Regions from separate parts of the Starkeya nomas genome, predicted to be linked through region 3. Evidence: riboswitches for the same ligand, from Rfam matches in the RefSeq annotation. Region 3 holds a riboswitch; each other region holds the start of a gene.
What was found. A riboswitch is a leader RNA that binds a small molecule or an ion and turns the genes downstream of it on or off. The one in region 3 is predicted to bind thiamine pyrophosphate.
Positions count from the first base shown of each region.

Region 1: linked by a shared signal. The riboswitch ahead of STARVERO_RS02860 (ABC transporter substrate-binding protein) and the one ahead of thiO (glycine oxidase ThiO) in region 3 are both predicted to bind thiamine pyrophosphate.
Region 2: linked by a shared signal. The riboswitch ahead of thiC (phosphomethylpyrimidine synthase ThiC) and the one ahead of thiO (glycine oxidase ThiO) in region 3 are both predicted to bind thiamine pyrophosphate.

Region 1 covers NZ_CACSAS010000001.1:593,232-596,500, reverse strand. Annotated here, with positions in the region: gene STARVERO_RS02870 (ABC transporter permease) at 1-217, shown strand, start outside; gene STARVERO_RS02865 (winged helix-turn-helix domain-containing protein) at 279-1,481, shown strand; TPP riboswitch at 1,526-1,642, shown strand; gene STARVERO_RS02860 (ABC transporter substrate-binding protein) at 1,723-2,673, shown strand; gene clcA (H(+)/Cl(-) exchange transporter ClcA) at 2,822-3,269, shown strand, end outside.
Region 2 covers NZ_CACSAS010000001.1:3,143,520-3,146,788, reverse strand. Annotated here, with positions in the region: gene thiC (phosphomethylpyrimidine synthase ThiC) at 1-1,437, opposite strand, end outside; TPP riboswitch at 1,517-1,645, opposite strand; gene STARVERO_RS15040 (lytic murein transglycosylase) at 1,769-3,016, shown strand; gene STARVERO_RS15035 (cation diffusion facilitator family transporter) at 3,033-3,269, opposite strand, start outside.
Region 3 covers NZ_CACSAS010000001.1:2,216,842-2,220,110, forward strand. Annotated here, with positions in the region: gene STARVERO_RS10800 (thiazole synthase) at 1-650, opposite strand, end outside; gene thiS (sulfur carrier protein ThiS) at 652-849, opposite strand; gene thiO (glycine oxidase ThiO) at 827-1,828, opposite strand; TPP riboswitch at 1,870-1,987, opposite strand; gene STARVERO_RS10815 (MHYT domain-containing protein) at 2,058-3,269, opposite strand, start outside.

The sequences.
Region 1 (3,269 bases), 1.6 Mb from region 3:
CACCGCCGTCTCGCCCATCGGCGCAGTGGTGGGCGAATGGGTCGGCGCCTCGGCGGGCCTGGGCTATCTCATGCTCTACTCCAACGCGCGGATGCAGACCGACATGGTCTTCGCCGCGCTCGCCATCCTGCTCGCCGTGGCGCTCCTGCTCTTCACCCTCGTCGACCGCGTCCTGACCCGCCTGCTGCCCTGGGCCCCGGAAACGGCACCGGCGTAGCCTCCCCGATCGGGTGCGCTCCGGCGCTTGGAACAAAGAGGGAACTTTGCCAAGATGCGGCATGGCGATTCACCTCTCCAATTCCGACGTCCGACGCATCTTCCTCGCCAAGCAGGAACTCAGCCGACCGCGCGGCAAGCTCACCAAGGCGGGACTGCTGGAACTCGTCCGCGACCTCGGCTTCGTACAGGTGGACAGCATCGCGACGGTCGAGCGAGCACACCACCATATTCTGTTCTCGCGCAATCCGACCTACCGGCGCGAACATCTTGCCGCCCTGCTTGAGAAGGATGGCGAGCTCTTCGAGCACTGGACGCACGACGCGGCCATCATCCCGAGCGACTTCTTCGCCTATTGGAAGCACCGCTTCGCCCGGGCGCAGGAGACGCTGGCGGACCGCTGGCGCTCCTGGCACGAGAACGGCTTCGAGAGCTATGTCGACCACGTGCTGGAGCGGGTGCAGGCGGAAGGCCGCCTCATGGCCCGCGACTTCGAGCAGGATACCGAATCCCCGAAGCGCCCGCCGGGTGGCTGGTGGAACTGGCACCCGGAGAAGACCGCGCTCGAATATCACTGGCGCACCGGCAACCTCGCCATCGCCGGGCGCGAAGGCTTCCAGAAGGTCTACGATCTCGCCGAGCGCGTGATCCCCTCCCGCCACTACGGGGGCGAGGTGTCGCGCGAGGCCTTCGTCGATTGGGCCTGCACCTCTGCGCTGGAAAGGCTCGGCTTCGCTACCCATGGCGAGATCGCCGCCTTCTGGGGGCTCATCTCGCCGGAGGAAGCCCGCCAGTGGGTGGCCGGCAACGCCGCGCGGCTGGAACCGGTGCTGATCACCCCGGCGGACGGCTCGCGCCCCCGCGCCTCGCACGCCTTCGCCGGCAGCGCCGACATTTTCGCCTCGCTGCCGCCGCCACCCGCCCGACTGCGCGTGCTCAACCCGTTCGACCCGCTGCTGCGCGACCGCAACCGGGCGGAGCGGCTGTTTGGCTTCAATTACCGCATCGAGGTCTTCGTGCCCGCGCCGAAACGGGTCTATGGCTATTACGTCTTCCCCCTGCTGGAGGGTGATCGACTGGTCGGGCGCATCGACATGAAAGCCGACCGCAAGGCCGGCACGCTCGACGTGCGCCGGCTGTGGCTGGAGCCGGGCGTGCGCGCCTCCACGGCCCGCCTTTCCGCCCTCGACGCCGAGCTCGTACGCCTCGGCCGCTTTGCCGGGGTGGAACGCACCGTCTATCTCGACGGCTGGCGCGGAAAGTGAGCGCCGGCTTCCATTTGCCCTGGCATGCCAGCGATGCTAGCGTGCCGGCGTCCGAGGGGTGTCCCGCCGGCCGAAAGGCTGAAGGGGCTGAGATGGCAGCCGCCAGACCCTTTGAACCTGATCCGGGTCATGCCGGCGAAGGGACGGAACGATGGCGGAGCCCGATCCACGCAGAGCGTGGTGCCCGCGCCGGATTTCCCCCGAGAGCTCATGCGCCGGATCTCCAGATGGGAGGAGATCCATGTTCAAGAAATTCGCCGCGCAGACGGCCGGCCTGCTATTCGTCCTCGCACTCGGCCTCGTCCCCGTCAGCGCCGCCGACAGGCTCACCGTCCTGCTCGACTGGTACGTCAACCCGGACCACGCGCCGCTGATCATCGCGAAGGAGAAGGGTTTCTTCGACGCGCACGGCCTCGATGTCGAGCTGGTGCCGCCCGCCGATCCCTCCGCTCCGCCGCGCCTCGTCGCCGCCGGGCAGGCGGACATCGCTGTCAGCTATCAGCCGAACCTCTATCTCTCGGTGAAGGAGGGGCTGCCGCTCGCGCGCATCGGCACGCTGGTCTCCACCCCGCTCACCGCGCTGGTCGTGCTGAAGGACGGGCCGGTCAAGTCCATCGCCGATCTGAAAGGCAAGACGGTCGGCTATTCCGTGGCCGGTTTCGAGGACGCGCTGCTCGGCACCATGCTGGCGAGCGCCGGGCTCAAGCCGGGCGACGTCACCATGATCAACGTCAATTTCGCCCTCTCGCCCGCCCTCGTCTCCGGCAAGGTCGATGCAGTGATCGGCGCCTATCGCAATTTCGAGCTCACCCAGATCCGGCTGGAGGGCAAGGAAGGCCGTGCCTTCTTCCCCGAGGAGCACGGCGTGCCGGTGTTCGACGAGCTCATCTACGTTGCCCACAAGGACAAGCTCGCCGATCCCCGCCTCAAGCGCTTCCTAGCCGCGGTGGAGGACGCCACGATCTATGTCCTCAACCATCCCGACGAGGCATGGGGCATCTTCGTGAAGGCCAACCCCAAGCTCGACGACGAACTGAACCGCACCGCCTGGACCGACACGCTGCGCCGCTTCACCCACGCGCCGGCCGCGCTGGACGGCGAACGCTACGCCCGCTTCGGTGAATTCATGAAGAGCCACAAGCTCATCGACACGGTCGAGCCGGTCTCCACCTACGCGCCGGCTCTGCCCTGAGCCCTCCGCCTTTCCGGCGGAAACCCCGATGTTACGTCGCACATCAAACGATGTGGCATCGGGACCGCCCGAAAACGGCCCGCGATCCTTCCGGCTCCCGACCTGCAATGCTACCGATGCACCACAGGTCGGGAGCATGGGGGAAGGCATGAAGGCGGGCGCAGGAAACGGAGCCTATTACATCGTGGCCGCGCTGGTCGGCACGGTCGTCGGCGTTCTCGGCTCCGCCTTCCATGCCGGCGTGAATGGGTTGGGAGCCGCCTGGCCCGCCTATCTGCAGGGCACGCTCCGGCTGGAAGGCCCCGCACTCTATGCCGCCGCGGCCGTCGTCGCCGCCATCATGACCCTCGTCTCACTCTGGCTGGTACGCCGCTTCGCGCCGGAGGCCAGCGGCTCGGGCGTGCCGGAGATCGAGGGCGCGATGGAGGGGCTGCGCGAGGTGCGCTGGCATCTCGTGCTGCCGGTGAAGTTCGTCGGCGGCCTGCTGTCGCTCTCCTCCGGCCTGGTTCTCGGCCGGGAAGGACCGACGATCCATATCGGCGCCTCGGTCGCCAAGGCCGCGTCGGACCTGATGAAATGGTCGTCGGAAGACATGC
Region 2 (3,269 bases), 930 kb from region 3:
GAGATGCTCCTTCGGCGTGACGTAGCAGAGCATCGCCGTGCCGAACCAGCCGATCATCGCCGCGCCGATGGCGGAGGTGATGTGGTCGTAGCCCGGCGCGATGTCGGTGGTCAGCGGGCCGAGCGTGTAGAACGGCGCCTCGCCGCAGGTTGCGAGCTGCTTGTCCATGTTGGCCTTGATCTTGTGCATCGGCACATGGCCAGGGCCTTCGATCATCACCTGGCAGTCATTCGCCCAGGCGATCCGGGTCAGCTCGCCCAGCGTCTCCAGCTCGGCGAACTGAGCCGCGTCGTTGGCGTCGGCGATGGAGCCGGGGCGCAGCCCGTCGCCGAGCGAGAAGGTGACGTCATAGGCGCGCATGATCTCGCAGATCTCGGCGAAATGCTCGTAGAGGAAGCTCTCGCGGTGATGGGCGAGGCACCACTTGGCCATGATCGAGCCGCCGCGCGAGACGATGCCGGTGACGCGGTTCGCGGTAAGTGGCACGAAGGGCAGGCGCACGCCGGCATGGATGGTGAAATAGTCGACGCCCTGCTCGGCCTGCTCGATCAGCGTGTCGCGGAAGATCTCCCAGGTGAGATCCTCGGCGATGCCGCCGACCTTCTCCAGCGCCTGATAGATCGGCACGGTGCCGATGGGCACCGGGGCGTTGCGCACGATCCAGTCGCGGATGTTGTGGATGTTGCGGCCGGTGGAGAGGTCCATCACCGTGTCGGCGCCCCAGCGGATCGCCCACACCATCTTGTCCACCTCGTCGGCGACCGAGGAGGTGACGGCGGAGTTGCCGATATTGGCGTTGATCTTGACCAGGAAATTGCGGCCGATGGCCATCGGCTCCAGCTCGCCATGGTTGATGTTGGCGGGGATGACGGCACGCCCGCGCGCCACCTCGTCGCGCACGAATTCCGGCGTCACCACGTCGGGGATGGCGGCCCCGAAATCCTCGCCGTCGCGGACGATCTCGCGGACGCGCTCGCGCAGGCCGTTCTCGCGGATGGCGACATATTCCATCTCCGGGGTGACGATGCCCCGGCGGGCATAGGCCATCTGGGTGACGGCAGCCCCGCCTTTCGCACGCAAGGGCCGGCGCTGGAGCGGGAAGGGCGCGACGAGCCTGTCGTCGCCGACATTGCCGTTGTCCTCCGGCTTCACGTCGCGGCCGACATATTCCTCGACGTCGCCGCGCGCGAGCACCCATTCATCGCGCGGGCGGGCGAGGCCGGCCTCGATGTCGATGATGGCGGCCGCGTCGGTATAGGGGCCGGAGGCGTCGTAGACGGCGAGGTTCGGTTCCCCGACGGAGGGGGCGAGCAGAATCTCGCGGAAGGGCACGCGGAAGCCGCGCGCTGGGCATTCGGCATAGATGCGGCGCGAGCCGGGAATCGGCCCGGTGGCGACGCCGATGGCGCCGGCATTGTTCGGGTTTTTGGTCGGCATGATGGATCTCCAGAACCAGAGGTTGGGGAGATCCGGGTGTATGACGTTGGGGAAGGGTGACGTTGGGCGCACGAGCGCTATCGCCATTCGGTTCCGATCCCTTCGCCGGCATGACCCGGATCAGGTTCGAAGGGTCAGCGCGTTGCCCTGCCTCTCAGCATGGCGGGCGCTCTCTCAGCCCCCTAACGGGGCTCCCCTTGGAACGCGGCGATCTTCGACCAAAGTCGGGCGCGGGTCAATTTGGGCGGGCGGCTGTCACCCCGCCGCTGCCGCATTTCCTGTAGATTGCTGATTCGTGAGGGAACGACGCATCGAGCAATCCGAGGGATACATGGCCGGCTTGAAGAATCCGCTCCGAACGGCAACCCGCAAGGCCGCCCTGGCGGCGCTGGTCGCCGGCCCATTTCTGCTGCCTGCCGCCGCGTCGGCGCAGCAAGCCTGCGGCAACAGCGGTGCCGGCTTCGACCAGTGGCTCGCGGGCTTCAAGCAGCAGGCGGTGGCTCAGGGCGTCTCCCCCCGGACCGTGACGGCGGCGCTCAATGGCGTGGGCTACGATCCGAACATCGTCGCCACCGATCGCGGCCAGCGCGTGTTCGGGCAGAACTTCTTCCAGTTCTCCGACCGCATGGTCGCGAACTACCGCATCCAGCAGGGGCGCCAGCAGATCCAGCGCAACCCGTCGCTGTTCGGCCGGATCGAGCAGACCTTCGGGGTGCCGGGGCCGGTGCTGGTGGCGTTCTGGGGGCTGGAGACCGATTTCGGCGCCAATATGGGCGACAAGTCCACCGTCCGTTCGGTGGCGACGCTTGCCTGGGATTGCCGGCGGGCCGACATGTTCCGCACCCAGCTGCTCGCGGCGCTCAAGATCATCGATCGCGGCGACCTGACGCCCCAGACCATGCGCGGGCCGTGGGCCGGCGAACTCGGCCAGTTCCAGTTCCTGCCGGATCATTATTTCAATTACGGCGTCGATTTCGACGGCGACGGCCGTGTCGACCTCATCCGCTCCGCTCCCGACGCGCTGGCCTCGGCGGCGAACTATGTTCGCGCTCTCGGCTGGAAGGCCGGCCAGCCCTGGCTGGAAGAGGTGCGCGTACCGGCCAACATCGCCTGGGATCAGGCGGACCTTTCGACCAAGCTGCCCCGCGCGCAGTGGGCGCGGATGGGGGTGGTGCGGGCCGGTGGCGGGCAGCTTCCGGCGGACCAGCTCACCGCGTCGCTGCTGCTGCCGATGGGGCGTAGCGGACCGGCCTTCCTCGCCTATCCGAACTTCGACGTGTTCACCGAGTGGAACAACTCGCTCGTCTACGCGACCTCGGCGGCCTATCTCGCCACGCGCGTCGCCGGGGCGGGGCCGTTCAATCGCGGGCAGGGCGACCGGATTCCGGTTCTGTCGATGGCGCAGGTGAAAGAGCTGCAGAGCCTGCTCAATGCCCGCGGCCATCATGTCGGGCGCATCGACGGCATTGCCGGGGCGGCCACCCGGCAGGCGATCAAGGTCGAGCAGATGCGTCTCGGCCTGCCGGCCGATTCCTATCCGACGCCGGACTTGCTGGCGGCGTTGCGGGCGGGACGCTGACGGCGATCTCTCTTCGTCAGATCACCGGAATGCCGTGCTGCTTGGCCTTGGCTTCCGGCTCGACATGGATGTTGACGAGCACGTCCGGCACCTCGGCCTCCAGTGCGTCCTCGATCCGGTCGCAGATGGCGTGCGCCTCGCTCACCGCCATGTCGCCGGGCACGACGAGGTGGAAATCGACGAAGGTCATGCGGCCCGCCTGGCGGGTGCGCAGGTCGTGCGCCTCGATGGCGCCGGTCGCCTCCGCCGCGAT
Region 3 (3,269 bases):
AGTAGCACAGCGTCATAGCCCATCTCCATCGCCGCCGCCGCGTGGGAGGGGACGCCGACGCCGGCATCCACCACCAGCGGAATGCCGGGGAAATGCGCGCGCATCGAGCGCAGGCCGTAAGGGTTGTTCAGTCCGCGCCCGGAGCCGATGGGGGCACCCCATGGCATCAGCACCTCGCAGCCGGCGGAAATCAGTTTCTCCGCCACCACGAGGTCCTCGGTCGTGTAAGGAAACACCTGGAAGCCGTCGCGCACCAACATGCGCGCCGCCTCGACCAGCCCGAAAACGTCCGGCTGCAGCGTGTCGTCCTCGCCGATCACCTCCAGCTTCACCCATGGCGTGCCGAACAGCTCGCGCGCCATCTCGGCCGTGGTGACGGCTTCCTTCACCGTCTTGCAGCCGGCCGTGTTGGGCAGCACCTTCACGCCGAGGTCGCGGATGATCTGCCAGAAGCTCTGGCCGGACTTCGCCACACCGGATTCACGGCGCAGCGAGACGGTGACGATCTCCGTGCCCGAAGCCCGGATCGCCTCGGCGAGGATGGCCGGCGAGGGATACTGCGCGGTGCCGAGCAGCAGGCGCGAATTCACCCTGGCGCCGTAGAACTCGACCGTGTCGGCGTGAGCCGTCTTTTCCGTCATCGCGTCCATCTCAGCCTCCCTGCATCGGGGCGAGGATTTCCACCCTATCGCCGTCGGCGATCGGCGTCGCCTCGCGCTTCACCGCCCGCACCATGGCGCCGTTGACGGCCGTCGCGACGATGGCGTCGCCGAGGCCGAGCTCCGCGAGCAGAGCGGCCAGCGTGCCGGCACGGGTATCGGCCGCCTCACCATTCACGATGATCTTCATCCATGACCTCCGGGAAATGCGTCCCGTCGAACGCCAGTTCCGCCGCGCGGCGGGCCAGCGCCGGCGCCGCGAGGAAACCGTGGCGGTAGAGACCGTTCACATAGATCGTGTTCCCGCGCCGGCGCAGGCGCGGCAGGTTGTCCGGGAAAGCCGGGCGAACATCCGCGCCGATCTCGACGATCTCGGCCTCGCCGAAGGCGGGATGCAGCGCATAGACCGCCGACAGCAGCTCCAGCATGGAGCGTCCGGTGACGCGGCCGCGCTCGTCATTCTCGATCGAGGTGGCCCCGATCATGAAATGCCCGTCGCCGCGCGGCACGATGTAGACGGGGATGCGCGGGTGCAGCATCCGCACCGGACGCTTGAGGGCGATCTCGGTGGAATAGAGCACCAGCATCTCGCCCTTCACGCCGCGCAGATCTTCCAGCTGATCGCGCGCCGCGAGCCCGCGGCAGTCGACCACTACATCGGCGGCGTCATCGCCTTCGAAGCCCTCCGCCTCGTAGCGGATGGTCACGTGGTGCTCGTCGACCAGCTTGCGGGTCAGCGCCGCAAGCGCCTTGCGCGGCTCCAGATGCGCCTCGGTCGGAAAGAACAGGCCCTGGTCGAAGCGCCCTTCGAGATCCGGCTCCAGCGCAGCGATGCGCGTGTCGTCAATCCACTCATACCCTTCGGTGCGCCGCGAGAAGCGGCGAAGGTCCGGCAGATCGCGCGGCTGCGCCAGCACCAGGCTGCCTTCCTTCGGTACGTTGGGCACCGCCTCGCGCCAGTAATCGAGCGACTCGAAGCCGAGTTCGGCGATGATCGGCTCGGCGCTCTCGCGTTCGCACCACGGGGCGAGCATGCCGCCCGCATACCAGGAGCAGCCCTGCCCGGAGCCGGCCTTGCGCTCGACGATGGTGACCTCGGCGCCGCGCCGGGCGAAGGCATGGGCGCAGGTGAGCCCGGCAACGCCGGCGCCCACGATCTTCACGCGCATGGCGTTGGCCGTGCACGGCGTTGCGGTGGTTTCATCGTGCGGGGACAGCATTCACTCCTCCCTCCGCCAGTCTCAACTGGATCAGGTTCGAAGGGTCGCCATGCCGCTCGCGCGCCGATGGCCTCTCAGCCTCCTGACGAGGCTCCCCCGGACGTGTCTGATATAGTCATTCGAACGTCGAATGTCACCGCCAGTACACAATATTCCGATGGCGGCGTCAGTGGTCGACTCACCCGAGCCGGGTCAGCGGCACCACATTGTCCGTCTGGCCGCGCGTGGCGGCGATCACCGCACGCCGCAGGGTCTCGCGGCTGAAGGGCTTGCCGAGCCGTAGCATGCCGGCCTTGGCGTCCGGCGGAAGCTCGGCATAGCCGGTGCCGAGAATGACCGGCAGCGCCGGCCAGCGGACCGAAATGGCCGAAGCGAGCTGGACGCCGGTCATGCCCGGCATCGCCTGGTCCGTAAGCACCGCGTCGAAGCCCTCCCCGGCCTCGAGCAGCGCCAACGCTTCCGATCCGGACGACGCCTCGCGGACCATGCAGCCAAGGTCCTCCAGCATCGCGGCGGTGGCGGAGAGGACGAGAGGATCGTCGTCGACGACGAGCACACGCTGCTTGCCTGTCTCGCCGGCGGGCACGCCATCGTCGTCCTCGGCCGCCATGGCGGGTTCGGCGACCGGTGCCGCAATGGCCTCGGCGATCGGTAGGCAGATCGTCGCCGTCGTGCCCTGCCCCAGGCGGCTGTCCAGCGACAGCTTTCCGCCCGATTGGGCCGCGAGCCCATGGACCATGGCAAGGCCGAGGCCGGTCCCTTTGCCGACCCCCTTGGTGGTGAAGAACGGCTCCGTGGCCCGCGCCAGCGTCTCCTCGTCCATGCCGGTGCCGCTATCCGACACCGACAGGCAGAAATAGCGCCCCGGCCGGAAGGAGCCGGCATCCGCTTCGTCATCGGATGGCCCCACCGTCTCTTCCCGGGCGGCAATGGTGATTGTGCCGCCATCCGGCATGGCGTCGCGGGCGTTCACCGCCAGATTGAGCAGCGCGAGCTCGAGCTGGTTGGCATCGACCCGGGCACGCGGCAGGCCGAGGGGAAAGCGCGTCTCGATGCGCACGCTCGGCCCGATGGAACGGCGCAACAGTTCCGCCATGCCGAGCACGAGGTCGGGCACGTCCACCGGCTCGGGCTGCAGGTCCTGCCGACGGGCGAAGGCCAGCATGCGCTGGGTCAGAGCCGCCCCACGCTGCGCGGCCTGGATCGCATTGTCGAGCAGGGCGAGCAGGCGCGCGTCATCAGGGGCCCTCTTGGTGGCGAGTTCGAGATTGCCGAGCACGACCGCGAGCAGGTTGTTGAAGTCATGGGCGATGCCGCCGGTGAGCTGACCGACCGCCTCCAGCTTCTGCGCCTGCCGGAGCGCCTCCTCCGCGGCGCGGCGTTCGGTGAC